Regions from separate parts of the Exiguobacterium sp. R-17 genome, predicted to be linked through region 2. Evidence: a T-box and tRNA genes for the amino acid it is inferred to sense, from the RefSeq annotation. Region 2 holds a T-box; the other holds one or more tRNA genes.
What was found. The T-box of region 2 lies ahead of alaS (alanine--tRNA ligase). A T-box ahead of a tRNA ligase gene usually reads a tRNA of that ligase, here a tRNA-Ala.

Region 1 (15,411 bases), 700 kb from region 2:
ATAATATTCAATATAATTTTAACTATAATCAAAAATAAGAGGTTTTCTTTAAAAACAATCGACTTTAATCTATTTTCAGAGACAAAAAAAGAAAGGACTGACGATTCAGTCCTTCCCCATACTCACGACAATCACGCACTGCGGATGTCGTCTTTCTTATTTTCTGTCGACATGAACGTATCGAGTTGGTCTTCATCAAGAACACCTTCCCACTTCGCGATGACGAGTGAAGCGAGCGTGTTTCCTGTAACGTTGACGACGGAACGCATCATATCCATGATTCGGTCAATCCCCGCGATGAAGGCAAGTCCTTCTGCCGGGATACCGACCGTACCAAGTGTTGCGAGCAATACGACGAACGAAACGCCTGGAACGGCAGCCATTCCTTTTGATGTCAGCATCAAGACGAAGACAAGTGTAATCTGCGTCCCGATCGAGAGGTCGATCCCGTACATCTGTGCGATGAACAAGGCAGCAAGTGCTTGATAGAGTGCTGATCCATCGAGGTTAAACGAATAACCCGTCGGTACGACGAAGCTGACGATTGATTTCGGCACGCCCATCTTCTCAAGTTTTTCCATGATCCGTGGAAGAACCGTTTCTGAAGAGGCGGTCGAATACGTCAAGAGCAATTCATCCTTGAAGACGCGGACGAAGTCCGAGACCCGAACACCAACCCACTTCATGATGCCGCCGAAGACGATGATCATGAAGAGAAGCGCTGTGACATACAATGTCGCGATAAGCTTGAATAACGAACCAAGCGAGTCAATCCCGAACGTCGAGACCGTCACACCAATCAAGGCGAAGACACCGATTGGTGCGAACTTCATGACGATGTTGACGAGATTGAACATTGCTGCTGCGACACCTTCGAAGAAACGAATGACCGGTTGACCCTTCTCTCCTGCAAAACCGACACCGAGTCCGAATAAGACTGAGAAGAAAATAATAGCGAGCATATCACCACGAACCATCGCATCGAGAATGTTCGTCGGTACGATATTGACGATTTTTTCGACGAGTCCTTCGTCTTTTGTCGTCTCTTCCGTTGCGACATATGATGAGATATCCGTTTTATCCAATGTCGACATATTAATGCCAGCACCTGGTTCAATCAGATTGGCTGCAAATAGCCCCGTGAAGATGGCGATCATCGTCACGATCGTGAAGTAACCCAGTGTTTTGACGCCGAGACGCCCGAGACTCTTCGGACTACCGACCGATGAGACACCGAGGACGATCGTCGTAAAGACGATTGGGACGACGATCATTTTCATCATCCGGATAAAGATATCACCGATTGGCTTGAGCCACTCCGCGACATGGGGATTCCCATAAAATACACCACCGACTGTGATCCCAAGAATCAAGCCGATTAAAATCTGCCAGGCAAGGCCAATGGGCTTACGTTTCGTAGTTGTCATACGCTTCCTCCTTATACATCCGTCTTACTTGTATCCTACATGTAGTGGAACATAAATAGAATTTTGTCCTAAATACAGCACATTGTCAAATCCATCTGTTATAATACAAAACCGAATTCTGTACGAAAAAACGTCCAAAATCCGCTTGTTTTCAAGCATTTTGGACGTTTTCATAATTTTTAAGATTGTTGATTAACGCGTTCCTCAATCAACGCACGATTGCGTTTTTTGAAGACCTCATTGTGTGACGACACCATCGCCACTTTTGACGCTTCCGGCTCAATGAAGCGTTTCGCCCGGTTGACGGCGTTTGCCGCATCTTGGAATGCACCCGAGATCAAATGGACCTTCCCGTCGTGCGAAAGAATATCTCCTGCTGCATATAGTCCCGGTACACTCGATTCACTCGCGGCGTTCCCGGCGATGTAGAAGTCATCGACCCGTGCAATATCGAGGTCACACGCGTCAAGTAGCGCCGCATCTTGTTCATACCCATGATTAATGATGACTTCATCAATTGGAATCTCGACGACCTCATCTGTTTGACAATCAATCAATTCAACCGACGCGATCCGTTGGTGATCGGGACTGGCGATTAATTTGTGAATCGTCGTATTGAGGAGGCAGACCGCTGAACTTTTGACGAGTTGATCAACTTGCGCCTCGTGCCCTGAAAAACAATCTCGCCGATACGTGACGTAGACCTTTTTCGCGACCGGTTCGAGTTCGTTTGCCCAATCGATCGCCGAGTTCCCACCACCTGAGACGATGACGGTCTTTCCTTTAAAGCGTTCAATCGATTTAACCGTATAGTTCAAGTTTGACACTTCGAAACGTTCCGCGCCTTCGACTTTTAATTTTTGTGGATTGAGGATGCCACCGCCGACCGCGACGATGACCGTCTTCGAATAATGAATCTGCCCCGATTCCGCTTCTAAGACGAAGTTACCGAAGACGTCTTTTGCGATCGAGATGATCTTTTCATTCAATTGAACAGTCGGTTGAAATGTCAGTCCTTGTTCGACGAGTTGAGCCATGAGTTTTTCACCAGTGATCGGCGGCTGTCCACCGACGTCCCAGATCATCTTTTCCGGATAGACGTGCAGTTTTCCTCCGAGTTCTGCTTGATACTCGATCAATTTCGTCTTCATGCCTCGAAGACCACTATAGAACGTCGAATATAACCCTGCTGGTCCTCCACCGATGATCGTTACGTCGAACAACTCCTGTTCCCTCATCTCACTCACTCCTCATCCTTGATTGTTATTGATTATCATTCTCACTCTCTCATGATAACGTGAACATCTCTTGAACACAAGAAAAAATGTTGACAGCGTTTTTATGAGACTGGTATGGTTAATGAGACGATAGTGATAATCATTATCATTGAAAAATGGAGAGAACAACGAAGGAGTCGTCGCGTATGGTACGTCTAGCAACAGAAGAAATCAATATCGGCTACGGTGATCGTCCCATCGTCAAAGACTTGTCCGTCCAAATTCCCGATCGTCAAATCACAACGATCATTGGCGCGAACGGATGCGGCAAATCAACTTTGCTGAAAGCGATGACACGGATCATTCCCCATCAATCGGGACGGGCGTTGCTCGATGGTCTTGATATCGCGAAGGAAAGCACGAAGCTGCTTGCTCGGAAGATGGCTATCCTGCCACAAACTCCGGAAAGTGCAAGCGGTCTAACGGTCGCAGAGCTCGTCTCATACGGTCGTTTTCCTTATCAAAAAGGATTCGGACGCTTGACGAAACACGATTATGAGATCATCGATTGGGCACTCGAAGCAACGGACACGATGGCGTTCAAACATCGTCCGGTCGATGCGCTGTCCGGTGGTCAACGTCAACGGGTCTGGATTGCGATGGCACTCGCTCAAGAGACAGATATCATCTTTCTCGATGAACCGACGACTTATCTTGATCTCGCCCACCAACTCGAGGTGCTCGAACTGCTCGAATATCTCAACCGGACCGAAGGACGGACGATCGTCATGGTCCTGCATGACTTGAATCAAGCGGCACGCTTCGCCGACTATATTATCGCCATGAAAAACGGCGAAGTCGTCAAAGCCGGAACGTGTGAGGAAGTCATCGCAAAAGATGTCTTACAAGAAGTATTCCATATCGATGCTGAAATCGGACGCGATCCGCGAACGAACAAGCCGATGTGTATCACCTACAACTTAATCAAGGGAGATTAAATCATGAAGAAACTACTTGTACCGGTTCTACTCATTCTCACGCTCGTCATCGCAGCGTGTGGCAATACAGAGAAAAAAGACGACGCAGCATCTGGTTCGAAAAACGAAATGATCACATATAAATCAGAAAATGGAAACATTAAAGTTCCAGCTCATCCAAAACGAGTCGTGGTCCTCGCTGGTTTTGCCGGCAACGTCATGGCACTCGGCGTTCCTGTCGTTGGTGTTGATTCGTGGTCAAAAGCGAATCCGAAGTTCGATAAACTAAAAGATGTTACGGAAGTTTCGGAAGAGAACGTTGAAAAAATCATCGAACTCGATCCTGACTTGATCATCGGCTACTCGACAACGAAAAACCTCGACAAAATCAAAAAAATCGCTCCGACGGTCACGTACACATACGGAAAAGTCGACTACTTGACGCAACATATCGAAATCGGTAAATTGCTCAACAAAGAACAGGAAGCACGCGATTGGGTCAAAGACTTCAAAACACGTGCCGCTGCTGCCGGTAAAGACATCAAAGCAAAAATCGGTGAAGATGCTACTGTTTCTGTCATCGAAAGTTTCGATAAACAACTCTACGTCTTCGGCAACAACTGGGGTCGTGGAACAGAGATTCTCTATCAAGAAATGAAATTAAAAATGCCGGATAAAGTCACGAAGATGGCATTAAAAGATGGTTACTATGCGTTGTCACCAGAAGTCCTCCCTGAATATGCAGGCGACTACCTCGTCTTCAGCAAGAGCGCAGAAGCGGACAACTCATTCACGAAAACGGATACGTTTAAAAACATTCCAGCCGTCAAAAACGATCATGTCTTCGAAGTCGATTCGAAGGAGTTCTACTTCAATGATCCTCTCACACTCGAACGTCAACTCGAGTTCTTCAAGAAAAGTTTCCTTGATGCATAATAAATAAGGGAGGGAACCTGCGGGATCCCTTCCTTTTTTTGCGGCTCACTCCCTGAATCAGAAATGGAGGCGACATTCATGTCAGCTGGTCGAATTCCGTTCGGCATAAAAATCACACTCGGTCTTGTCCTCTTTTTCGGGATGTTCTGGATCGCGATGACGTTCGGCGCTGCCGATACGACGATCCGCGAAGTCTGGAACGCCTTGACGTTCGGACCGTTGAATGAAAAAGCAAAAATTGTCCAGGAAATCCGCCTGCCACGGGAATTAGCAGCAATCCTCGTCGGAGCGGCACTCGGTGTCTCTGGTGCCATCATGCAGGCGATGACACGCAATCCCCTCGCCGATCCTGGTCTGCTCGGTCTGACGGCGGGTGCGAACGCAGCACTTGCACTCGTCATCGTCCTGTTCCCGAAAATTGAGTACTTCGGTATCATGATTGCTTGTTTCTTCGGAGCAGCACTTGGGGCAGCACTTGTCTTTGGAATCGGTGCTTCGAAAAAAGGTGGTTTTTCGCCACTCCGGATCGTCCTTGCCGGTTCTGCAATCTCAGCCTTTCTGTATGCGATTGCGGAAGGCATCGGCATCTACTTCAAGATCGCTCAAGATGTCTCACAATGGACGTCCGGTGGACTCGTCGGGTCGACATGGGGACAACTGCAAGTCATCACTCCGGTCATCGCGATCGGGATTGTGATTGCCTTCATCTTCTCCCGACAATTGACGATTCTCAGTCTATCGGAAGAAGTCGCGCTCGGACTCGGACAAAACATCCAGCGGATCAAAGCAGTACTTTATGTTGTCGTCATTCTGCTTGCAGGTGCTGCTGTTGCACTCGTCGGTAACATGGCGTTCATCGGGCTGATGATTCCACATATCGTCCGCGCGATCGTCGGGACGGACTATCGGTTCATCCTGCCAATGACCGCGATCTTTGGTGCGACGTTCATGTTACTTGCCGATACAATCGGTCGGACATTGTATGCTCCCTACGAGACTCCGGTCATCGCGATCGTCTCAATGCTCGGACTACCATTCTTCCTCTTGATCGTTCGGAAAGGAGGGCGTGCTTTCTCATGATGGAATCTCGTTTACGTCGTCGCCAGCAACTGACGTTTTGGACGTTACTGGCACTATTGATCGCAACACTCGTCGTCAGCATCGGTCTCGGACCTGCTTCCCTATCCTATGATCGTTTGTTGCCGACGTTACTTGGAAACGGCTCGTTCAAAGAGGAGTTCGTCCTCTATTCGCTCCGCTTACCACGACTGCTCATCACCGTCATGGCAGGAATGGCACTCGCTTTATCCGGTTCGATCCTCCAAGGGATCACGCGCAATGAACTCGCTGATCCTGGTATCATCGGCATCAATACCGGAGCTGGTGTCGCCGTCGCCTTGTTTTTCCTGTACTTCCCGGTCGATATCGGATCATTCATTTATCTGTTACCGATCGCTGCCTTTCTCGGTGCACTCGTGACCGCGACGGCGATTTATCTATTCTCATACGATCGTGTGCAAGGACTGCAACCGATTCGCTTGATTTTGACTGGTGTTGGCTTCTCGATGGCGCTCTCCGGAATCATGGTCATTCTGATTTCGTCGACGCGTCGTGAAAAGGTCGACTTCATCGCTAAGTGGCTCGCTGGTAACATCTGGGGGACGGACTGGATCTTCGTCTACTCACTCTTACCGTGGCTACTCGTCTTGATTCCGCTGACGTTCTATAAGGCGAATAAACTCAATCTCCTTGCCTTGAATGAACCGGTCGCAATCGGTGTCGGCGTCGCGCTTGAAAAAGAACGGATCCAACTCTTGTTGACAGCCGTCGCACTTGCCGCTGCTGCCGTCTCCGTCACGGGTGGGATTTCCTTCATCGGTCTGATGGCGCCACATATCGCCCGCGCGCTCGTTGGACCACGGCATCAGTTCTTCTTACCGGTTGCCCTCTTGCTCGGCGGATGGTTGCTTGCGTTCGCTGATACGATCGGACGCAACATTGCGGGACCGGACGGCGTGCCAGCTGGGATCGTCGTCGCCTTGATCGGAGCACCTTATTTTATCTATCTCTTGTTGAAGAAATAATCAAAAATCCGCATCAAACAGCGTCTTTCGCTGATTGATGCGGATTTTTTGCTTTACCGTTTCCACCACGCACGTTCGATTTCCCCCATCGAGACGTAGGCTGGATCGATTTGTTTGGCTAACCGATTCATTCGAGTGACACCAAGACTAAACCCACCAATCCAAAAGAGGAAGACGACGAATAAATAACCAGGAGCACTTGGAATCGATAGCATGACGACGGCGATCAGCCATGCCACGACATACCCGATGATTGTCAGACGAGCGACCTTTTGAACGGTTTGTTGATACATAGTTGGTGTTAAATATGACTTCATGAGCCGTAGACGGACAATTTCTCGAGAGACTGCTGTCGCGCAAAGACAAAAGAGCATGATCTGAAGAAAGACGGATACTAATGCCGGCATAAACCAAGCAGGTACCGCACAAATCAATCCAGGGACCAAAAAGAAATAGGCGACAATACGCACCGGACGTTTCATTAAATTCAGACGTGCTTGTCGCTCGAATAGGTGTTCCATTGCGATGTTCCTTTCTGTCTGACGAAGCGGGCAACTTCAACGTCACTGATATAATCTGGATCACGCTTTCCGTCGCGTCGGATGATCCATTCGCTGATAAAGTAGAGCGGTGTTAAGATCGCAAATATCGCAACAAACATCTGCCAGAACGGTCCGTTGATCGTCTGAATGATGACGATCGTCAATACGGCATACAGCAGGACGTGACTGCCGATACGAAGTAAAAATTGCCGACGAACCTGTGCGTTTGAGACATATCCCTTTAAAATTTTCCGTTTTTTCAACTGAAAGCGGAAATCCGAACCAAGGAAAATGGCTGGAATCAATAATATCAAAGCTCCGATGTTGCTCCAATCAATCAAGACACCGACTGTTATGAATAGAAACACGTTCCAATACCAGCGTGTGCCGAGCCATTCGACGTCCCGGTAGGCGAGGGCAAGTTTTTGTAGGCGTTCTTCACGAGCCGTTTGCATAGTACCTTCTCCTTTAGCGAGCTTGATGAATTTCTTTTTCCGTCACATACGTTGGATCGATCTTTCGTGAGACGAACTCTAGCGTTTTTCGACAGATCCAGTAGAACGGGATGACGGCGATGACGAGCCCAATCAAGAAGGACATGTTCGGGCGATCGGCTGCCCAGACAATCAAACCGGCAAGCGCTCCGTATTGTAAGATCCCGATCAAGACATGCACCTGATAGAGCCGTTTTGCTGATGCCTCTGATGAATATTTCGCGACAAGCGCGAACCGCTTGCGTTGTACGAGCATGTCATAGCCAAAATACAATAATGGGACGATCATCGCATAAACCGGCTTCTCAAGTGTGTTGCTAAGTGCTAAAAATGCCGCAAGCATGACCCACATGCCGGTCTTTGTCTTTTGGTGCATCTCTTCGTACAGCGTCGCTAATGCTTCCGTTTGTGTATGTACGTGTTCCATGATCTCCCACCTTCCTATACTGTCATATACTTACATTTTACTGTATCGGTTTCATTTCTAGTACGATTTTTCGAAAAAAAAGATGTCTTGTCGCTTCGGACAAGACATCTTTCATTAGAGACTATGCACTGACCTGGATGATCAGATAGATGACACTATAAGCAACGATCGCGAGCGGTATCAACGCGACACCGATCAGCCAGCCGTTTTTGTCACGGATACCGAGATATAAAACGAGACACCCTACGATGAAGGCGATTAATGTCGTAAACGGATTCATGGTCGTTCCCCCTCTAATTGTTTCTGCTCTTAAATTTCCCGCTCCACTCGTCTCATAAACCCTTCAAGGCGCTTCGACACACAAAGAAAAGCCAGACGGATTTCCACCTGGCTTTTCTTTGTTAACTTATTTTTTCGTGATGACGACTGTTTTCGTAACGACGTGTCCACCCAGATCCTTCAGTTTCAAGTTGTACGTGTTTTTTCCTTTTTTGAGCGTCACTTTTTTCGTGATCGTCTTTTTGAAGGCTTTCATGACGTACGGTTCTTTGAACGTCCGGCGGTATTCCGCGCTACCGTTGAAGTCAAAGCGTAATTCGCTGTAGTTATCGCGAAGTACGATCTTCATCTCAGCTGTTTTTGTTTTACTTGAGACGATTTTTGGTGCTGTGACGCGAATCGTTGGTAATTCTGTGTCGATGATGACTTGACGGTTGAACGCCACACGATTCCCTTTTCCATCGTATGCTTCGACCTTGAATGACTTGACGCCATCTGTCGTGTACGTCACGTCATGGCTGAACGCATAGTTTTGTTGGGCTGCATCGAAACGCAGTTTAACAGTTTTTCCGTTGATCTTGAACGATTTGATACCTGACTCATCAGAGACATGACCCGCGATGTTGATGACTTTTGATGTTGCAAGACCAAGAGCGACCGGTGTATCGATTTGAACATTTGGTACGGCTTTATCAACGCCTGTCGTGTTGACGTCTTTTTTCACACTGTTTCCAGCATAGTCTTTGACGACGAAGGCAATCTTCGCGCGCTCCGGCAGATCCGTCAACGTGTACGCTTTTTCTGTTGCGGCAAGTGGTTGCTTTAAGACACTTTTGCCATTGACGAGGATATCGTATGACGCAACTCCTGTTCCTTGGTCGCCTGCTGTCCATGAAAGTGTTGATTTCGCAGCATCCCATTTCACAGTCGCTGCTGGTTTTTTCGTATCGACATAGACTGGGAAGAGATTCGTCTGCCATTTTGCGTTCGGATAATCGATCACCGATTTGACTTTGTAGTAGTAAAGACCATCTTTGACCGGTTTCCCGTTGATCGTTCCGTCCCAAGCAGCGCTTGTGACTGGTGTGTAGCCGTCCTCTGAACCGCTATCATAGTAGTTCTTGACGACGTCCGTTTGCATATCAAGCTTCTGAAGTGTTGTTTTATTCCGGTCAAGAATCGAATACTCGACTTTTTTCGCATTGCGAAGGAATGAGATGATCGGGAAAGCTTCATCTGCGCTACCGTCGTTGTTCGGTGAGAACGAGACTTTGTTCGCGACAACTTTTCCAGCGGCATTCGTACCAAGGAATTCGAAATCATCCTTCACTTCAGTCGCTAGACCTGTCAATCCGTAGAACGTGTTGTTTTTATCGTACAATGGTGCATCTAAAATCGGAGCTTGATCCCATTTTCCTTTGAATCCAACATAAGGAACTGTCAGTTCTGGATTTTTGCTCTTCGTATCGATCAGACGGACGAATCCTTCGACGAAGTAGCCGTTTTTAAAGACTTGTTCAAGCGGAAGCTCGTTCGCCCAGTCAGTTGTGTTCTTCAAATCGACGGACACGCTGATTTTCGTTGAGCTCTTCGGATTAATCGAGACTGAACTCGCTTTCTTCGAGCCGACTGCAAATGAGATCGGGTATGTGCCTGTGTTGGCATCTACCGTACCGATCGTTCCTTTTTTGAAGATTCCATTTGCTTCAAGGAAGTTCGATCCTTTTGCACCGAGATCTGATTGAACCGTTCCCGCTAGCTTATACGTCACTTTTTCATTGCTGTAGTTTTTTAAATCAAGCGTAAATGTGAACTTCTCGCCGACTTCCTTCAAGGATGCCTTGCCTTCACCTGACTTTGTCTCTGTGATGACGACTGGTGTCTTCATCGCAGCACGAAGATCCATCAGTCCAGCTCCCTCACGACGTGGAGAGTAGAAGTTGCCTGTTTTCAATTGTGCGTTGTATTTTCCTTGATCGAGTTGCGGACGCGATGTATTCATCAAGATATTTTTGGCGAGTTTAACGCGTGTTGCACCAGTGACTTTGAAGTCCTTCGCAATCCGTTGCATGACGAGTGCTGTTCCACCAGCGACGTGTGGTGCTGCCATCGATGTACCGCTCATGACGCCATACTCGTTATCATTAAGCGTCGAATAGATTTTCCCACCTGGTGCCGTAATTTCCGGCTTGAAGTCAAGGCTTGGCGTGACACCCCATGACGTGAAGTCAGACATTTGTCCTGCGACCGGGTTATCGGTTGAGACCGCTTTTCCGTCAAATGTCACTGCGATCGCCTTGCCTTCTTTTGCTTTTGCTTCGAGATCATTCCCGTCCGCGATGCTAAGCGTCACGAGTGGAATCGTCGGATTGTTGAGCGCCATGCTGACGTAATCCCCATGATCGACTTTACCACGGACGATGACACCTGCTGCGCCTTGCTTCTCAGCTTCTGCTTGAATCATGCTGTAGTTAAAATCACCTGTCCGCACGACGAAGACGACTTTTCCTTTGACGTCTTTACCTTCATAGTTCGAAGCTTGACCGTCACCGACATACACGACATCCTTCTTCTCTTTATCGAAGACGGCAATCGGATTCGGCGAATCTTGTTTTTGGTATGCCAAATAACCGGCATCCTGACCGTCGATCGTCAGCGCCATGCCTTCAAGCGTCAATTTCGTATTTTCGAGTGACGCGACTTGGAGCGCCTGGCTCGTCAATCCTGGTGCACCAACGACACCGATATCCGGGTTTGCTGTATATGGATTACCCGCACCATGACCTGCAAACGCCGAGTTACCAGCAGAGATCGCACACAAGATACCGTTGTTCATCGCGTTGACGATCGCGCGTTGCTCCGGATCATCTGCGTTGACGAACGATGCCGTCGAACCCAGGCTCATGTTGATGACGTCCGCTCCAAGTGCGATGGCATCATCGATTGCTTTGATGTAGATATCACTAAATGTCGATGGCATCCCTGGATCGTTACCGAAGACCTTCATCGCAAGGAGCTGTGTTTCTGGAGCGACCCCTTTAATGCCGCCGTTCGCTTCATCCCCGTTTGCTCCGACCGTACCTGCGACGTGCATCCCGTGCATCGATGCCCCCGCACCTAAGTCACGGATTTCGCTGTCGTGATCGGCATAGTTATAGCCGTACGGTACTTTTTCCGTGAAGTACTTTCCTTTTAAGCCTTTTGTTTCTTTCGCACTCTCGACTTTCGAAGAGGTTAAATCCACCTTTGTCTCTGGACTCAAGACCATGTCTTTGTGCGATGGATCAATCCCCGTATCGATGACCGCGACGACGGTTCCTTCCCCTTTGAAGCCATAGTCCTGCCACGTTTCCTTCGCATTGACCATGTCCTTGCTGTACAGCATGTCTGGCTTGGCACCTTTATCGACGGTTGGGCGCGCATATTCGTGCGCGATATGCACACTTTTGACTCCGTCGAGTTGTTTGATATCTTCGATGTCACCGAACTTCACTTCACCACTGAATCCATTGATGACGGTTGTGAAGCTTTCTTTATATGTAACAGGAATCGCCTTTTTAGCGATAGCTGACTTGACTGATTTTTGGACACTGACGAGTCGATCCTTGATCGATTCCTTTTCGGCATTACTCAATGTGCTATACCGCTTGTTTTGAGCTTGGGCGATTTGAATCGCCGGTTTTTGTTCCATCTCGATGACGACTCGGACTTTATCCGATTGTTTGTAGTTCTTTTCTTGCCCCGATTTCTTCAGTGAGAGCGCCTGCGGTTTTTGACCCGTCGCTTTGTCTTGCGAGGACAGTGCACCTTGCGCACTGACTAGATTGGAAGACGTCATTAAGACGGCTGCCATAAGTGCAATCTTCTTCTTCATGCGTTCGTTTCCCCTTTTCTGTAAAACCATAGTAGTAATACTAATAAAACAGTTTAAAGAAAATTCTGTATTTTTAGTTTAATGAAGTTAATGGAAATAAACAATTTATATTTGTCTATTTTTTTAATTTATTTCTTTTTGGTGACATTTTATATTTGGAAGGAATTTAACTGGGAACATAAAAAAACTCCTCGAGCACTCGAGGAGTTGAACGTATGCACTTGGTGGAGACTATCGGGATCGAACCGACGACCTTTTGGCTGCCAGCCAAACGCTCTCCCAGCTGAGCTAAGCCCCCATGAATTATCTTTAGTATACGCATCGCTAACTGCTTTATCAATATAAACATAACGCTTTCATAAAAAAGAATTCCTCCCGAAATTGCTGGAAGGAATTCACGATTCATTTATTCAATTCACGCATCAAATCCGCCTGTCGTTCAAGCTCTGCCTGTTGCTCGAGGATCAAGACCTTTTTATACGTCCGCGCAGAAATCAAGATACTGATTTCATAGAGAACGAACAACGGCACTGAGATCATCAAGTGTGACGTCACGTCCGGCGGTGCGATCAATGCCGCAACGACGAACAGCGCGAAATACGCATATTTCCGATTCTTTCGCATGAAATATGGCGTCACAAGACCAAGACGTGTCAGGAACATCGTCACGACCGGCAATTGGAAGAGAAGACCAAACGGCATCGTCAACCGGATCAAGAAACTGAAGTAGTTTTCGACCCCGATGACTTGCTCGATCCCCAATTCTTTCCCGAGATCCGTTGAGACTTCAAGCAAGAAAGGAAGCAACCAGAAATACGAGAAGGCTACACCAGCCAAAAATAGAAAGAAGATGACTGGAATATATGTCAGTGTTGCTTTTTGTTCCTTTTCATAAAGCCCTGGTCGGACGAATGCCCACAGTTGATACATCCAGAACGGTGACGCTAAAATCAGCGCGATGATGAACGCAAGATTCAAATACAACATTAAAGGATCGGCGACGTTGAAGGCATTTAATCCGATACCGAGCTCTTTTAAGTCTGCTTGCAGAAAACGGACGAGCGGTCGGACGAGCGGAAATGCGACAGCGAACAGGACGACGACAATGAGGAGCGACCAGACAATCCGCTTACGCAGTTCGTCTAGGTGCGACGTCATGCTTTGTTCTTGATCAACCGTCATGATTCAATCACTTCTCTTTCGGTTCGTCCTTTTTATCGTCGTCCATGATGCCGTTCGTGGCATTTTTGAACTCTTTCAATGTTTGACCGGCAGCACGACCGAATTCCGGTAACTTCTTCGGTCCGAAGATGATCAACGCGACGACAGCAATTAATCCGATACTCGCAGGTCCGATACCTAACGTGAGCGGGATAAGGTTTTCCATTATGATTTCACTCCTTCAGCTGATTGCGAATAATGCTTCATGAAATAAACTAACGACTGCAACTCGATCGATAAATCGATGTGATGAACCCGAACGCTCGCTGGCACGTTCAACCGTGCAGGCGTGAAGTTCAGAATGCCTGTCACACCATACTCGACTAACTCATCCGCTACTGACTGTGCGAACTGGGATGGAACCGTCAAGATGGCGACATCGACCTGATTCGCTTCGATTTGTTCTTTCATGTCCGAAACATGATAGATTGGAACGTCATGCGTCGTTGTTCCGACCTTCTCTTCGTCCGCATCAAACGCAACGACTATCCGAGTACTATTATTCTTTAAAAAGTTATAATTTGCAAACGCTGTTCCGAGATGACCGACCCCGATTAAGGCGACATTCGTCACCTCATCTTGATTCAAGGTTTTCCGGAAAAACGTTAAGAGATGTTGAACGTTATATCCATACCCCTTCTTCCCTAGTGCCCCAAAGTAGGAAAAGTCGCGACGAATCGTTGCTGAATCAACCTTCACCGCCTCGCTTAACTCAGCAGAAGAGACGCGGAGCTTACCTGAATTGTATAAACTTTGGATGAAACGATAATATAGCGGCAACCGTTTTGCTGTCGCTTGTGGAATTTTTGTGTCTGGTCCATTCATCCTGCAGTTCCCCCTTCGGCCACATCCATCGTGGCACCCAAATCTTTGCAAAAAGCTTTCTACTCTCCTTGATTGTAAACCACTTCACATAGAGTCACAAATAATATATTCCGCAGGACCTCGCGCTTTTGTTCGTGATAGACTAAAGGGTGGAAGGATGGATGGAAATGATACTCTTACAAGTCAACCAACTCTCGAAATCATTCGGCGTCGAGCCGATTTTAGAAAATATCAAATTGGAAGTACAAGAGCGCGACCGGATTGCGCTCGTCGGTCGCAATGGTGCCGGTAAATCAACCTTGCTCAAAATCATCGCTGGTGAACTCAGTCATGACTCGGGCGATATCATGAAAGGTAAAGATGTCAAAATCGGCTATCTCGCGCAAGACAGTGGTCTCGAATCGAATGAGACGATCTGGAACGAGATGCTGACCGTCTTTGAACATCTGCAAGAACAAGAACGGACACTGCGCCGGATGGAAATCGAGATGGGCATGGAGCACATCTTGAACGACCCGGTCGCTTACGATCGACTTCTGAAGACGTACGATCAAGCACAACATGACTTCTCAGAAGCAGGTGGTTATCAGTTTGAAGCGAATATCCGCTCCGTCCTGCACGGCATGCGCTTTTATCCAGACGATTACTCACGCCGGATCCAGACATTGTCCGGGGGTCAACGGACACGGCTCGCCTTAGCGAAGATGCTCCTGCAAGCACCAGAGCTTCTCATTCTCGATGAGCCGACAAACCACCTGGATATCGATACGCTTGCTTGGCTTGAAAGTTACCTCGGTGGTTATCGTGGTGCCGTTCTGATCGTCTCGCACGATCGGTACTTCCTCGATCAAGTCGTCAATGTCGTCTATGAGCTCTCTCGTAATGTCTGTCGTAAGTTCACGGGGAACTATACGAAGTACCTCGAGCAAAAAGCGGCATTGTACGATCAAGAAATGAAACAGTTCGAACAGCAGCAAGAAGAAATCGCAAAGATGCAGGACTTCATTCAACGAAACATCGCTCGGGCGACGACGACAAAGCGTGCTCAAAGCGTTCGAAAACGGCTCGAGAAGGTCGACCGGCTCGATCGACCAGATGGAGATGAACG
Region 2 (15,411 bases):
CTCCTGTTCATCCCATTCTCTGAGCTTCACGGTGATTGAAGCTTCCCGAAGCTGATTTAAGGCTTGCTGGAACTCGTCCTTCTCAACGTAAAAGGCGCAGTGGACATGGACTCCGCCTTCATCGTACAACGTATCCCATTCGGAGACCGGTAAATGTTTAACGGTTCGTTCTTCCATCGTGAAGTCCCGTTTCAGCCAAAGACCGAGTCGGGTGTTGCCGCCAATGTAGAGCCACGTTGCCCAGACCCCATCTTGTTTAGATTGTTCTTTGCTCGGCTCAGCATCCTCAGGTGCCCATTGCTCGACAATCGGAATACCAAGTGTCTCATTCCAAAAACCAAGGGCGCGATCCATATCCTCGACTTCAAGTACTAATTCACACAATCCTGCAATCGGTAAACGTGCCATCCTTGAACTCCTCCTCTTAACGAAATGTTTCACGTTATCTTTCCCTGATTTAAAATCTGGTAAACGAATGCTATGATGAAAGCAGCGAATGAAAAAGAGAGAAAGAAGGTGGAGTGATGGAGCACCCCCATCAAGTCGTCGGGCGCGTCAAACGTGTGCTCTTTTCTTCTGAAGAAGAAGCACACTCCATTGTACTGGTCGCCGTCAAAGAAAAGAACTTTGAGTTAAAAGAGACCGAGCTCGTCATTACGGGTACAGGAGTCGGAATCGAACTCGGAGGAACGTATCAAGCATTCGGTCGTCTCATTGATCATCCTCGCTTCGGAAAACAACTGAAGGCGGAGCTGATTCGCCGATCGGTTCCGATGACCAAACATGCGACGATCCGCTTCTTGACGAATGGTTCGTTCACCGGCATTGGTCCGAAAACAGCGAAAAATATCGTCGATGCTCTTGGAGAAGACGCAGTGGATCTCATTTTGAAAGATGAACGGGTACTGAATCAGGTGCCTGGGTTGAAACAAAAACAAGCCGACATCATATTGAATCGACTCGCCACGTTATACGGTGTCGATCAGTTGATGCTGTTCTTAGCACCGTTTGATGTCACACCGAAGCTAGCGGCAAAGATCTATGCCGCGTACGAGGGCGACGCCATGGCACGGATTCGAGAGAATCCGTATTCCTTGATGTATGAAGTAAACGGGATCGGCTTTAAGACAGCCGATCATATTGCCGCGCACCTCGGACTTGTCGGGCTACATCCAGAGCGTGTCGCTGCTTCGATCATGCATATATTAGAACAAGAAGCGGGCGAGGGACATGCCTTCGCGACTGTCGACTCTCTGTTGCAACGGGCACCCCGTCTGCTAGGGGAAGATCCGGGAGAGCGGCTGGAACAAGCGATCGAACTGTTGCTCGCTGAAGATAAGGTCAAGCTTGAAGAAGGTTGCTTGTATTTACCGACGATCTTTTATGCGGAAGTCCGAGCGGCGAAGGAGCTAGCACGCGTCATGGCAAACGGTGCCGAACAGGAAGTCGATGTCGCGACGATTCTTGAAGCAATCGGGCACCTCGAAGAACAGTTTGGCATGGAATATGCCGCGCAACAGCGAGAAGCGATCGAGTTAGCGGTCAAAGCGCCGCTGATGGTCTTGACTGGTGGACCGGGTACCGGTAAGACGACTGTCATCAAGGGAATTTTGCATGCGTTGCAAGAAATTCATGACTGGCCGCTTGAGAAGAGTCGCGTCAAGACAGGGGATGTCTATCCATACGTCCTTGTTGCACCAACGGGACGTGCCGCTAAACGTCTATCGGAAGCAACAGATGTACCGGCGATGACGATTCACCGTCTCTTAAAGTATGACGGAACGAACTTCCAACTGAATGAGGATCAGCCGATCACGGGAAAAGTACTGATCATCGATGAATCGTCGATGATTGATATCTACTTGTTATCGAGTTTGCTTCGCGCCGTCCCGAATGGCATGAAGATCTTGTTCGTCGGTGACCGCGATCAATTGCCATCCGTCGGTCCAGGACAGGTGCTGGCAGACTTGATGGATACGGAAGGAATTCCCGTCGTCCGTTTGAACGTCGTCCATCGTCAAGCAGAAGATTCTTCGATCTTGCGTCTTGCGCACGATTTGAAGAACCGGACGACGTCTGCTGATTTGTTATCACCACTTGCGGATCGCCGCTTCTATACTGCGTCTCCGCAAGAGACGTTACGGGGCATCTCGGCCTTCGCGGAAAAAGCACTCGCAAAAGGCTACTCGAAATTCGATGTCCAGGTCCTCGCGCCGACCTACCGGGGTCAGGTCGGGATCGACGAATTGAATGTCGCCTTGCAACGCGTCTATAACCCGGAGGAACCGAAGAAACGGGAAGTCAAACAAGGAACGCGGATTTACCGGACCGGGGACAAGATTCTCCAGCTCGTCAACAATGCGGAAGAAAACGTCTATAACGGAGATATCGGCGAAATCGTCAATATCTTCTTCGCTAAAGAGAATGTCGATAAAGTCGATAAAATCATCGCCCGGTTCGATCAGACGGAGGTCGAGTACAACCGGAGTGATTGGGATCAATTCACGCACGCCTATGCGATTACGATCCACAAAGCGCAAGGATCTGAGTTTCCGATCGTCTTGATGCCAGTCTATTTCACGGGGGCGTTCAAACATTCCCGAAATTTAATTTATACGGCAGTTACTCGGGCAAAATCGAGTTTGTTATTATTCGGTGATCCGCGTGCGTTCCATAAAGCGTCGCAAGAAGAGGAACCCCGGCGCCGAACACGATTGATCGAACGACTCGGTGGGGTGACAAAGACTTGACGGATGCTGTTCGATAGGTAATAATCACGATAGATGAATGGACGTAACACGTTGATGGAAGATAAGTAAAAGGAAAACTCGAGTCCAGAGAGAAGTGAGTCTGCTGCAATCACTTTCTCGAGTCCCTTTGAAGCTCCTTCCGGAGTCGGGTGTAAACACCTGCGGGTCATCCCCGTTATCAGATGTTCGAGGTAGGCAATAGGTTGCTTACGAACGAGGGTGGTACCACGGAAGCGATGCTTTCGTCCCTTTTCAGGGATGAAAGCATCGTTTTTTTGCGTCCAAATAAAACCATTGGAGGTAACTGTTCATGAAAGCTCTAAAACCATTAACGGGTGCACAAATCCGTCAGATGTATCTTGATTTCTTCCAAAGCAAAGGGCATGCGATCGAACCGAGTGCTTCGCTCGTACCGGTCGAGGATCCATCGCTCTTGTGGATCAACTCGGGTGTTGCAACACTCAAGAAATATTTTGATGGTCGTGTCATTCCTGATAATCCACGTATCGTCAACGCACAAAAATCAATCCGGACGAACGATATCGAAAACGTCGGGAAAACAGCGCGTCACCATACGTTCTTCGAGATGCTCGGAAACTTCTCTGTCGGTGATTACTTCCGTGAAGATGCAATCAAATGGGGTTGGGAACTCTTGACGAGTGATGACTGGTACGGTCTTGACCCAGAACGTCTTTCGGTCACGATTCATCCGGAAGATGATGCAGCGCGTCAAATCTGGCTTGAACTCGGTGTACCGGCTGAGCGGATCATTCCGCTTGAAGATAACTTCTGGGAAATCGGTGAAGGTCCATCTGGTCCGAATACGGAAATCTTCTTTGATCGTGGTCCAGCTTTCGGAGACGATCCGAACGATTCAGAACTTTATCCAGGTGGCGAAAACGAACGCTATCTCGAGATCTGGAATATCGTCTTCAGTCAGTACAACCACGACGGACACGGCAACTACACGGAACTTCCGCGTAAAAACATCGATACTGGGATGGGACTCGAACGGATGGCGTGTGTCATGCAGGACGTGCCGACGAACTTCGATACGGATCTGTTCATGCCGATCATTCATAAGACAGAAGAAATCAGCGGCAAGATCTACCGTGATGATTCGAAACTTGATGTAGCATTCAAAGTCATCGCAGACCACATCCGTACTGTATCATTTGCGATCGGTGATGGTGCTCTTCCTTCGAATGAAGGACGTGGATATGTCCTTCGTCGTTTACTACGCCGTGCGGTTCGTTATGCGAAAATGCTTGGGATCGAACGTCCGTTCATGTATGAACTCGTTGATACGGTCGGGAATGTCATGGTTGACTTCTACCCACAAGTTCCGGAAAAAGCGGACTTCATCAAACGCGTCATTAAAAACGAAGAAGAACGTTTCCATGAGACGCTTCATGACGGTCTTGCAATCTTGAACACGGTGGCTCAGAATTCTAAAGCAAACGGTGAGCACGTCATCAGTGGCGAAGATGCGTTCCGTTTGTATGACACGTATGGTTTCCCACTCGAATTGACAGTTGAGTATGCGGAAGATCATCAGATGTCTGTTGATGAAGAAGGCTTCAAACAAGCGATGGACGCTCAACGTCAACGGGCGCGGGCAGCACGTGAAGAGAGCGGTTCGATGCAACAACAATCGGAAGTCCTCTCGACACTAAAAGATAAAAGTACGTTCGTCGGCTATACCGACCTTAAGGCGGATGCAAAAATCATCGCATTGTTGCATGATGGAGAACGAGTCACAGAAGTGGCTGCTGGTGAAGAAGCGCAAGTCATTCTCGATATCACGCCGTTCTACGCTGAAAGTGGTGGTGAAGTCGCGGATACAGGAACAATCGAAGGCAAAGACTTCGTTCTTGATGTCAAAGATGTTCAAAAGGCACCAAACGGTCAAAACTTGCATACGGTCATCGTCCGTACAGGAATCGCAACGGAAGCGGCGGATGTCGTTGCAAACGTCGAAGCAGCAGAACGTAAAGCCGTCACGAAAAACCATACAGCAACACACTTGCTTCATAAAGCATTGAAAGACACGCTCGGAACACACGTCAACCAAGCGGGATCACTTGTTTCTCCAGAACGTCTCCGCTTCGACTTCTCACACTTCGGTGCCGTGACACAAGAAGAGTTGACAAAAATCGAACAAGACGTCAACCAAGCGATCTGGGCATCATTACCAGTTGATATCGAAGAGATGAACATCGCTGATGCAAAAGCAAAAGGCGCGATGGCATTGTTCGGTGAGAAGTACGGGGAAACGGTCCGTGTCGTCTCAGCAGGCACATACTCGATCGAGTTGTGTGGCGGAATCCACGTCGGAAACACTGCAGAGATCGGTCTGTTCAAGATCGTCTCAGAGTCTGGGATCGGTGCAGGTACACGCCGAATCGAAGCCGTGACAGGTGCAGGCGCGTATCGTGTGATGAATCAACACTTAGAAACACTCGAACAAGCAGCAGCTGTCTTGAAAACGAAAACGACGGAAGTTCCGGTCCGTATCGAAGCACTGCAACAACAACTTCGTGAGACGGAACGGGCGAACGAATCGTTGCAAGCAAAACTTGCGAACATCGAAGCTGCTTCACTAAAGGACGATGTTGAGGAAATCAACGGCGTACGTGTGCTTGCGAAACGTGTCGACGTCTCAGATATGGATGCCCTTCGCGGTATGATGGATGAGTTGAAGAGCTCACTCGGATCAGCAATCATTGTTCTCGGTAGTGCGCAAGGTGAAAAAGTCAATCTCGTCGCAAGCGTTTCAAAAGATTTAATCGACCAAGGCTATCATGCTGGTAAATTGATCAAGGAAGTCGCAACACGCTGCGGTGGTGGCGGTGGCGGTCGCCCTGACATGGCTCAAGCTGGTGGGAAAGATGCGTCGAAATTAGAAGAAGCACTCGCGTACGCTTCACAATACGTGCAATCACTGGCATAATAGAAACGTAGTGTATATGAAAGAGGTGATGAACGTGAGTCAGATGGATCAAACGATGAAATTCAACTTTCCAGAAGACGATAACAAAGCAGCGACACGGGATGTGTTGTTGACGGTCTATCATGCTTTAGAAGAAAAAGGATATCATCCGATCAACCAAATCGTCGGCTATCTCCTATCTGGAGATCCTGCTTACATTCCTCGTCATAATGACGCACGTAACTTAATTCGTAAGATTGAACGTGACGAATTGCTCGAAGAACTCGTGAAATCTTATTTGGCGGAGAGTGGAAATTCAAAATGAAACGTGCAATGGGACTAGACGTCGGTTCGAAGACGATCGGGGTAGCGGTCAGTGACTTGATGGGCTGGACGGCGCAAGGTGTCGAGACGGTCAAGTGGACGGAACCGGATTACCCAGAAGCCTTCAAACGGCTCGATGTCATCATGGAGACATACAATGTCGAAATCCTAGTCATTGGTCTTCCGAAAAACATGAACGGTTCCATCGGTCCCCGTGCGGAGGCGAGTGAAGCCTTTGCGAAGGAAATCGAACAGCATACTGGGCTTGAAGTCGTCTTCATGGATGAACGGTTGACGACGATGCAAGCAGAACGGATGCTGATCGATGCCGATGTCAGCCGCAAGAAACGAAAACAAGTCATCGATAAGATGGCTGCCGTCATGATCCTGCAATCGTATTTGGATCGGGCGAATCGATGAAGGGGGGAGAAACCGATGGCTGAAGAAAAACGTCAGTATCTCTTTCCAGATGAAGAGGGCGGCGAACATCTTTTCGAAGAATGGTACCGTTACTCAAGTGAACGGACAGGAAAAACCTATCTATTTCTTGAAATGATCGGTAACCCTGACGAAGGAGCGGATGATCTAATCATCTGCGAGATCGATGAATATGGAGAAGGCGAAGATGATTTTGAATTGAGCCTGATCGATGAAAATGATGAGCAAACTTGGGATGAACTCGAGCTTGCGTTAAAGGAGCGGATCACTGATGCAACAGAATGAGCCAACACGTTACGTAATTCCGGACGGCGAAGGAAATGATTTCGAATTCGTAGAACGTCTGCGTTATGAAAGCCCACGTTCGAGCAAGACATACATCTTCCTCGAGCCAATCGGAGCAGATTATGACGAAGCAGAAGAAGTCGATATCTTCGTTTACGAACTCGACGAATACGGTGATGGAGACAACGACTTCAACCTCGTACCAATCGACGAAGACGATACAGCGACTTGGGATGAAATCGAAGAAGTCTTTAACACGCTCGAAGATCAGTTAGACTAACCCGACTCATGACAGGTGACGTCGTAAGAGACTTTCTCTTACGGTGTCACCTTGTTTTAAGAGAAGAAGGAGGAACCGATGGAGAACGAATGGAAGCAAAATGCTGAAATCGAAAAAAGGCGACGCCGGACATCACGCCGGATCACGCTGATCATCCTTTCTGTATTGTTGACGATTTTTCTAGTTACCAGTGCGGTCATCTATGTCTTTTTGAAAAATGCGCTTGAACCGGTCGATGAAGCAGCGACGAAATCCGTCAAAGTCGAAATTCCTTTAGGCGCAGGAACGAGTACGATCGCTTCCTTACTAAAGGAAAAAGATTTGATTGCAAACGAGACGATTTTCCGTTATTACGTCCGTTATAAGAATGAATCGTCATTCCAGGCGGGTACATATACCCTGTCACAAGCCATGTCCCCGGATGAAATCATCAATGAATTGAAAACGGGAACGGTCATGAAGGCAGCGGATGTGAAAATCACGTTACCTGAAGGCATCACGATGGATCGTCAAATTGATTTAATCGCGAAAGCGACGAAGTTCAAAGAAGAGACGATTCGTAAAGAATTGACGGATGCGATGTTTATCGATGCCATGATTGAAAAATATCCGATGTTGACGGATGAAGTGAAGAAGAATGGCGTCTTGTACGCACTTGAAGGATATCTCTTTCCAGCAACGTATGAGTTCGATAAAGGAAAAAGCATTGATCAAATCGTCGAGACGATGCTCGACGAGACAGAAAAAGTCTACGATGAAAATGAGGATGCCATTCGAAAGTCAGGCATGACCTTCCATGAAGTGCTCAGTCTCGGTTCAATGGTCGAGCGTGAAGCCGCGACACCGAAGGATCGTCGTGAAATCGCAGGCGTCTTCAAAAACCGTTTAGATGATGGCATGAAACTTCAGTCGGACCCGACGGTTTGGTATGGCACAGGCGAGAATACGGCATTGACGACGCTGAAGGATCTTGAGAATAACTCGAAGTACAATACGTATAAGTACGAAGGAATTCCGATTGGTCCGATTTCAACGGTCAGTAAGGATTCCGTATTAGCTGTCTTGAACCCGAATAAAACAAAATATGTCTATTTCTTCGCCCGTCCACCAAGTGATACACATCCACGAGGACAGATTCTTTACGAAGAGACATATGAAGAACATCAACGAAACGTCGTTAAGTATAAACCGGAATGGGTGGAATACGAAGCGAGTAAAGAGCAATGAGCAACGGGTTGGGTTGAAGCGGAAATGACGCTTCAAGTCAACCTGTTTATGCGGAAGAGGGAGTGAATGGCGTGAAGGATTTCACGACCTATGTCGAATCGATGATTCATCCTCGTGATGCCCTACTAGAAGAAATGGAGCGTTATGCGGAAGAACATCATATACCGATCATCGAGTTGACCGGTTCCGAAGTCTTGTTGTCGCTCCTGCGATTACAGCAACCGAAGCGTATTTTAGAAGTCGGAACAGCAATTGGTTATAGTGCGATCCGGATGGCACGCGCGTTACCGGATGCGCGTATTACGACAATCGAACGGAATGCAAAGCGGTATGAAGAAGCAAAAACCTTCATCGCCCGGTCAGATGTGGCGGATCGGATTGACATCATTTTTGGTGATGCAGTAGAATTAGCCGAAACGCTTGAAGACCAGTTTGATGCAGTCTTCATCGATGCAGCTAAAGGACAGTATAAAAAATTCTTTGCGGGATATGGGCGACTCATTCCAGAGGGTGGCGTGCTTTATACGGACAATCTCTTCTTACACGGAGATGTCCTTGAGCCTGACCCGAAGACGTTCGATCGAAGAAGACGTCGGCTCGTGCGTCTCGTCAAAGAATTCACGGTCTGGATGATGGAACAAGAACAATATGATACGACGATTTTTCCGCTCGGTGACGGTGTATCCGTCAGTCGGAAAAAGTCGAAATGATGGAGGAACGAATGACATGCAAAAACCGGTAGTAATAGGCGTAGCGGGCGGAACGGGTTCAGGGAAGACGACGGTGGCACGTTCACTTGTCGATGCGTTCCCAAGCGAATCAATCGTCATGATTGAACAGGACGCATACTATAAAGACCAAAGTGAATTATCAATGGAAGAGCGATATCAGACAAACTATGATCATCCATTTGCTTTCGATAATGGTCTTTTGATCGAACACATTCAAGCGCTCCGCGAAAACATTGCCGTTGAAAAACCGGTATATGATTATGTCGCACATACACGTGCTCAAGAAACGATTCGTCTCGAACCACGTGATGTCATCATCGTAGAAGGAATTTTAGCGCTTGAAGACGAACGGTTACGGGAACTAATGGATATTAAGGTGTTCGTCGATACGGATGCGGACGTTCGCATTCTTCGTCGGATGCAACGTGATATCAACGAACGTGGGCGTTCAATTGATTCTGTCGTTGAGCAGTACACGAATGTCGTCCGTCCGATGCATCTGCAGTTCTGTGAACCGACAAAACGTTATGCGGATATCATCGTACCAGAGGGCGGCGAAAACCACGTGGCAATCGATTTACTCGTAACGAAAATCCGAGCGATCCTTGATTATCGTTCGGCACTTGATCAAAGAGGATATTGATTCCAAAAAAGATGTGAATATACTATACTAGTGGAATAAAAAGGAGCGTGACAAAAATGGCAGAAAAGCAATACTACATGACGCTTGAAGGTAAAGCGAACATTGAAAATGAATTGAATGAATTGAAGTCAGTCCGCCGGAAAGAAGTCGTCGAGAACATCAAGATTGCCCGTTCGTTCGGTGACCTTTCAGAGAACGCAGAGTATGATTCAGCAAAAGAAGAGCAAGCAATGGTCGAAGGCCGGATTGCTCAACTGGAAGAGATGCTTCGCAACGTTGCCATCATCTCGGAAGAAGAGAAGGATATCTCAGTCGTCGGTATCGGAACGACAGTCACTTTCTTGAGTGTCGAAGACAACGAAGAAGATACGTATACGATCGTTGGTAGTGCCGAAGCAGATCCGTTCACGGGTAAAATTTCGAACGAATCACCAATCGCAAAAAGTTTAATGGGGCACCAAGTCGGAGATCAAGTCTCTGTACCAGCACCAGGCGGCGAATACGCAGTAAAAATTACATCGATCAAATAAAGAACACAGGAGCCGGAGCAATCCGGCTTTCTGTTTGATGGAGGAATGGACCATGCCAATCGCAATCATCGGCGCAATGGAAGAGGAAGTCAACTTATTGCGCAACGAGTTGTCAGAACGTAAAGATACAGTCATTGCAAACTATCATTTTTATGAAGGACTCTTGAATAGCGTTCCTGTCGTCATTTTGAAGTCAGGAATCGGGAAAGTGAACGCTGCGATCGGTACGACATTATTGCTTGACCACTACAAACCAACTGCTGTCATCAATACCGGCTCAGCTGGCGGATTTAAAGAAGGCTTAACGGTTGGGGATGTCGTCGTCTCAACAGAAGTACGTCACCATGACGTAGACGTGACAGCGTTTGGTTACGAATATGGTCAGGTACCTGGAATGCCAGCTGCCTACCAAGCAGATCCAAAGCTCGTAGCAACAGCAGAAGCTGTCATCGAGCGCATGGATGCAATTCGTGTCGTTCATGGATTGATCGCGACAGGTGACTCATTCATCCATGATTCAGAGCGTTCTGCTCAAATCAAGGCGCACTTCCCAGAAGTCGCAGCCGTCGAGATGGAAGCTGCGCCAATCGCACAAGTCTGTCATCAGTTTGGTGTTCCGTTCGTCGTGACACGTTCGATTTCAGATAGCGCTAATGAAGAAGCGTCACTCTCGTTTGATGAATTCCTCGAGATTGCGTCAATCAATTCCGCTAAAATGGTCATGGAAGTCGTTCGGACGTTAGCAGAATGAGGTAGAAGGAAGGGCACGGGAGACCTTGCTCTTCCTTTTTTCTTTGACAAAAGCAAATTAACGCTTTATATTAGTACCAGATACTAATAACAAAAGGGGATGCCTTATGAAGATCGGGATTGTAGGATTAGGAACGTCTTTGCCATCACGTCGCGTAACGAATGATGAGCTAGCAACGACGCTCGACACAAGTGATGAATGGATTCGGACACGAACAGGAATCGGGGCACGACGAATTGCAGCCGATGATGTGGATGTAACAGACTTAGCGACAGAAGCGGCTCAGAAGGCACTCGATGATGCTGGATTGACAGTAGAGGACATCGGCTTGATCGTTGTCGGAACGGCAACAGGACGTGCGTTCCCTTCTACAGCCTGTATCGTTCAAGAGCGCCTGGGAGCACGAGGGGCGACCGCTTTTGATATCAGTGCGGCCTGTAGTGGATTCATCTTCGCATTACAAACAGCTGCAAGCATGTTAGCAACAGTCGAAGGAAAACATGCACTTGTCATCGGTGCTGAAAAAATGTCGAGTATCGTTGACTGGTCAGACCGGTCGACAGCGATTTTATTCGGAGATGGTGCAGGAGCGGTCGTCATCGGACAAACTGAGCAAGAGGGATTAAATGCTTTTGAACTCGGAACAGACGGACGTGGAGCCCATCTGTTGTTTAAGGATATCGATGGACCAATCGAGATGAACGGTCGCGAAGTCTTTAAGTTCGCCGTTCGTAAATTACCGGAAATCGTTGAGAAGGTCATTCAAAAAGCAGACAGCACGCTTGAAGATGTCGATATCTTGATTCCGCATCAGGCGAACCTACGCATCATCGATGCAGCGTGTGAACGACTGCATATTCCGCAAGAAAAGGTCATCGTTACGATCGATGAGCATGCGAATACATCTGCTGCTTCGATTCCACTCGCACTCGAAGAAGCACGTAAGCAAGGTCGTCTGACACTAGGTACGAAACTTGTACTTGCTGGCTTCGGTGCCGGATTGACTTGGGGAGCAGCATATATTACTTGGACTAAAGGAGAGAACACATAAGATGATGAGAAAACGCGTTGTAGTCACAGGAATCGGGGCATTGACACCAATCGGGAATGATGCGAATACATTCTGGGATGCATTAAAAGAAGGAACGAACGGAATTCGTCCGATGGAGCGTCTCGATATCGATGAGTATCCAACGAAGGTTACGGGCGAATTACAGAACTTCGATGTCACAGAATTCATTGAGGCGAAAGAAGCACGGAAAATGGATCGCTTCGTTCATTATTCACTTGTCGCAAGCCTGGAAGCTGTAAAAGATGCTGGAATCGACATTAAAGAAATTGCAGAACGTGCTGGGGTCTGGATCGGATCTGGAATCGGTGGCGTTGAGACGATCGAGAAACAAGCGAAAATCTACTTTGAACGTGGACACCGTCGTGTCAGCCCATTCTTCATTCCAATGATGATCCCGAATATGGCAAGCGGTCAGGTATCGATTTATACTGGAGCTAAGGGACCAAATAACTGTTCCGTCACTGCATGTGCTTCAGGAACGAATGCCATCGGAGAAGCACTGCGTGTCATCGAACGTGGTGACGCGGATGTCATGATTGCTGGTGGTGCGGAAGCTCCGATCACGAACTTAGCATTTGCTGGTTTTTGTGCCAACAAAGCGATGTCAACGAACCACGATCCTGAGACGGCAAGCCGTCCATTTGACGAAGGACGTGACGGATTCGTCATGGGAGAAGGAGCAGGAATCTTAATTCTTGAAGAATATGAGCATGCAGTAGCTCGTGGTGCGAAAATCTATGCAGAGGTCAGTGGGTATGGATTAACAGCTGATGCGTACCACATCACGGCTCCGGATCCAGACGGAGACGGTGGAGCACGCGCGATGGCGATGGCGATTCAAGATGCGGGCATCACTCCGGAGGCAGTCGGATACATCAATGCTCATGGAACGAGTACACCAATGAACGACATCCTTGAAACAAAAGCGATCCACAGTGTCTTCGGTGAACAAGCGAAACAACTCGTCGTCAACTCGACGAAATCGATGATCGGTCACTTACTTGGTGGAGCAGGTGGTGTCGAGGCGATTGCAACAATTAAATCGTTACAAGAACAAACAGTTCACCCGACGATCCATCTGAAACAGCCGAGTGAAGGCTGTGATCTCGACTACGTGACAGAAGGTTCACGTCACGTCGAAATGACTTATGCGCTCAGCAACTCGCTTGGGTTCGGTGGACACAACGCATCACTCGTCTTCAAACGGTATGAAGCTTAAGCTCAAGCGACTCCCTTGAAACATCAAGGGGGTCGCTTTTTTGATGAAATTCTGATTCAATAGAGAAATGCGTGTTTGACGCAGAAAGGAGTCGTTTATGGCTAACATCACAAAAAAGACATCGATCATGGCACTGCTCCTATTTTTACTGATTGCACTTAGTGGCATGCTCATATATCGTCTGTCGTCGTCTCAAGAAACTAAAACAAGTAACGAAACAAAAACAGCAAAAGTCGAACTGATTGAATCATCGCTTCCGAAAACGTCAGATATTGCGCTGGCGACAGATAGTCGTTCACAGACACTTTTAGCGCAATTGTATGAAGGATTATATGTCTTTACTTCCGGAACATCGGTCCGTCGAGGTTTAGCGCAGGATATGTCAGTCTCGAAAGATCGATTGACGTATACGATTCAACTCAAAGAAACGAAGGATGCCAATGGTCAGCCGATTACGGCGCAGCAGTTCGTCGATAGTTTTCGGCGTATCGCTGCTAATCAAACCAATTCACCGTATGGTTTCTTGTTTGAAGTATTTAAAAATGGACGCGCCGTCAATGATGGAAAAATGAAACCAGAGCGTTTAGGAGTCAAAGCCAAAGGACGCAATCAACTCATCATCACGTTGAATCAGCCGGTTTCGAATCTAAAGGAATTACTTGCGATGTCCGTCTTCTATCCACAACCGGAATCAAAGAAGTGGGAAGAACTTGTTGGAAATGGTGCATTTACACTAGAAAAAATGTCGAAAAGCGGATATACGCTTAAGAAAAATGATCAGTATCATCAGCAAAACGTTGTCACAGTAGCGAAAATAGAAAGCCGTATCACTCCCGATCATCAGACGCAATGGAGTTCGTATGAGAAAAGCAAGGCGGCTATCCTCCCATTACAAGAAAGTGTCGAAACACAAGGTGATCAGGTTTCACGACCGACCTATCAAAAAAAGCGGAGTGGTGTCTTTTATATCGCCTTTAATCAAAAAAATGACACGTTCCGCGATACGACACTCAGAAAGCGGATTGCTCACGCCTTGATGGAAAAAGAATCAGTTCAACTTCCTTTAGGGTATGCAGGTATTCCGACGAATCGATTCGTCGTCACGGATACGAACGTATTGATGTTAGAATCCGTTCAAGAGAAACCTGAAAAATCACAAGAACATAGTAAACAACAAATTGAGATGCTTAATTTTGATGATCCACAAGCAAAACGGATTGGGGAACAACTCGAAACCTATCTTGAGAAACAAATACCTGAGATTGATATCATTCTTAAGCCAGTCGCGATTGAAGAGAAAATCGACAAAGAACAATCATCACGATATGCGATGACTTTGACTGGATGGATGCCAGATTATCCAGGACCGCTAGCCTATTTAAATCAGTTCGTCTCAGACAATCCTTTAAATTCGGTGAATTATCAATCCAAGGTATACGACCAGACAGTTGAAAAAGCAAGAAAAGAAAAAGAGATAAAACGAAAACAAGCACTCTATCATCGAGCCGAAGAACGGTTAATCCATCAGGATGCTGTCGTCGTTCCTTTGTATCAGACGACTGAGAAATTATATGTTTCTGATACGATTCAAGGAATTGAAGTACCGATTTATGGACCGGAATACCTACTCCGCTCGATGAAAATTTTAAAATAATCACTTAACTGGGACCATTATTTCTTAAGGTCCCAGTTTTTTTTGAAAAAATATTTAGAAAAATCGGATAAAAGGTTTGCAAAATTATCAGAACATTGTAAACTATTTGTAACGAAGGGTTTGATTCGAATATAGTATTTCTTTTTTTTTCGGTCAAAAACCTGACAGTATCATTTTTTTAGAAACCTAGGGGGGTCATCGTAACATGAAGAAGAAAAGCTTTGCTTTAGCTACATCGGTAGCACTCGTATCAAGTGCGTTCCTCGCAGCTTGTTCGACAACGGATTCAGGCGACAAATCGGGCGACACAGGTTCAAGCAAAAAATCCAATGATCAAACACTTAATTTGATCGAAGGTTCGGACATCCCGACACTCAACCCGACGACTTCAACAGATGCAGTGTCTTTCAACGTGTTGAACAACACGATGGAAGGTCTTTACCGTCTTGATGACAAGCAGCAGCCGACACCAGGTATCGCTGAAAGCCACACGGTTTCAGATGACAAATTAACATACACGTTCAAATTACGTGATGCGAAATGGTCTGATGGTACACCAATCACGGCAAAAGACT

Region 1: it encodes a tRNA-Ala, which carries the amino acid that the T-box ahead of alaS (alanine--tRNA ligase) is inferred to sense. The anticodon was not compared.

The regions. Positions count from the first base shown of each region.
Region 1 covers NZ_CP184372.1:2,739,218-2,754,628, forward strand. Annotated here, with positions in the region: gene ACN9MT_RS14320 (cation:dicarboxylate symporter family transporter) at 132-1,427, opposite strand; gene ACN9MT_RS14325 (NAD(P)/FAD-dependent oxidoreductase) at 1,607-2,665, opposite strand; gene ACN9MT_RS14330 (ABC transporter ATP-binding protein) at 2,851-3,642, shown strand; gene ACN9MT_RS14335 (iron-hydroxamate ABC transporter substrate-binding protein) at 3,646-4,557, shown strand; gene ACN9MT_RS14340 (FecCD family ABC transporter permease) at 4,636-5,637, shown strand; gene ACN9MT_RS14345 (FecCD family ABC transporter permease) at 5,637-6,641, shown strand; gene ACN9MT_RS14350 (hypothetical protein) at 6,695-7,162, opposite strand; gene ACN9MT_RS14355 (hypothetical protein) at 7,129-7,638, opposite strand; gene ACN9MT_RS14360 (hypothetical protein) at 7,652-8,104, opposite strand; gene ACN9MT_RS14365 (hypothetical protein) at 8,226-8,384, opposite strand; gene ACN9MT_RS14370 (S8 family serine peptidase) at 8,511-12,257, opposite strand; tRNA gene ACN9MT_RS14375 (tRNA-Ala) at 12,480-12,555, opposite strand; gene tatC (twin-arginine translocase subunit TatC) at 12,660-13,439, opposite strand; gene ACN9MT_RS14385 (twin-arginine translocase TatA/TatE family subunit) at 13,447-13,644, opposite strand; gene ACN9MT_RS14390 (redox-sensing transcriptional repressor Rex) at 13,644-14,303, opposite strand; gene ACN9MT_RS14395 (ATP-binding cassette domain-containing protein) at 14,471-15,411, shown strand, end outside.
Region 2 covers NZ_CP184372.1:2,037,216-2,052,626, reverse strand. Annotated here, with positions in the region: gene ACN9MT_RS10985 (VOC family protein) at 1-408, opposite strand, end outside; gene recD2 (SF1B family DNA helicase RecD2) at 525-2,750, shown strand; T-box leader at 2,793-3,003, shown strand; gene alaS (alanine--tRNA ligase) at 3,061-5,703, shown strand; gene ACN9MT_RS10970 (IreB family regulatory phosphoprotein) at 5,738-6,007, shown strand; gene ruvX (Holliday junction resolvase RuvX) at 6,004-6,426, shown strand; gene ACN9MT_RS10960 (DUF1292 domain-containing protein) at 6,442-6,729, shown strand; gene ACN9MT_RS10955 (DUF1292 domain-containing protein) at 6,716-7,009, shown strand; gene mltG (endolytic transglycosylase MltG) at 7,088-8,236, shown strand; gene ACN9MT_RS10945 (O-methyltransferase) at 8,308-8,946, shown strand; gene udk (uridine kinase) at 8,963-9,610, shown strand; gene greA (transcription elongation factor GreA) at 9,667-10,140, shown strand; gene mtnN (5'-methylthioadenosine/S-adenosylhomocysteine nucleosidase) at 10,193-10,891, shown strand; gene ACN9MT_RS10925 (beta-ketoacyl-ACP synthase III) at 10,998-11,942, shown strand; gene fabF (beta-ketoacyl-ACP synthase II) at 11,944-13,182, shown strand; gene ACN9MT_RS10915 (peptide ABC transporter substrate-binding protein) at 13,280-14,836, shown strand; gene ACN9MT_RS10910 (peptide ABC transporter substrate-binding protein) at 15,042-15,411, shown strand, end outside.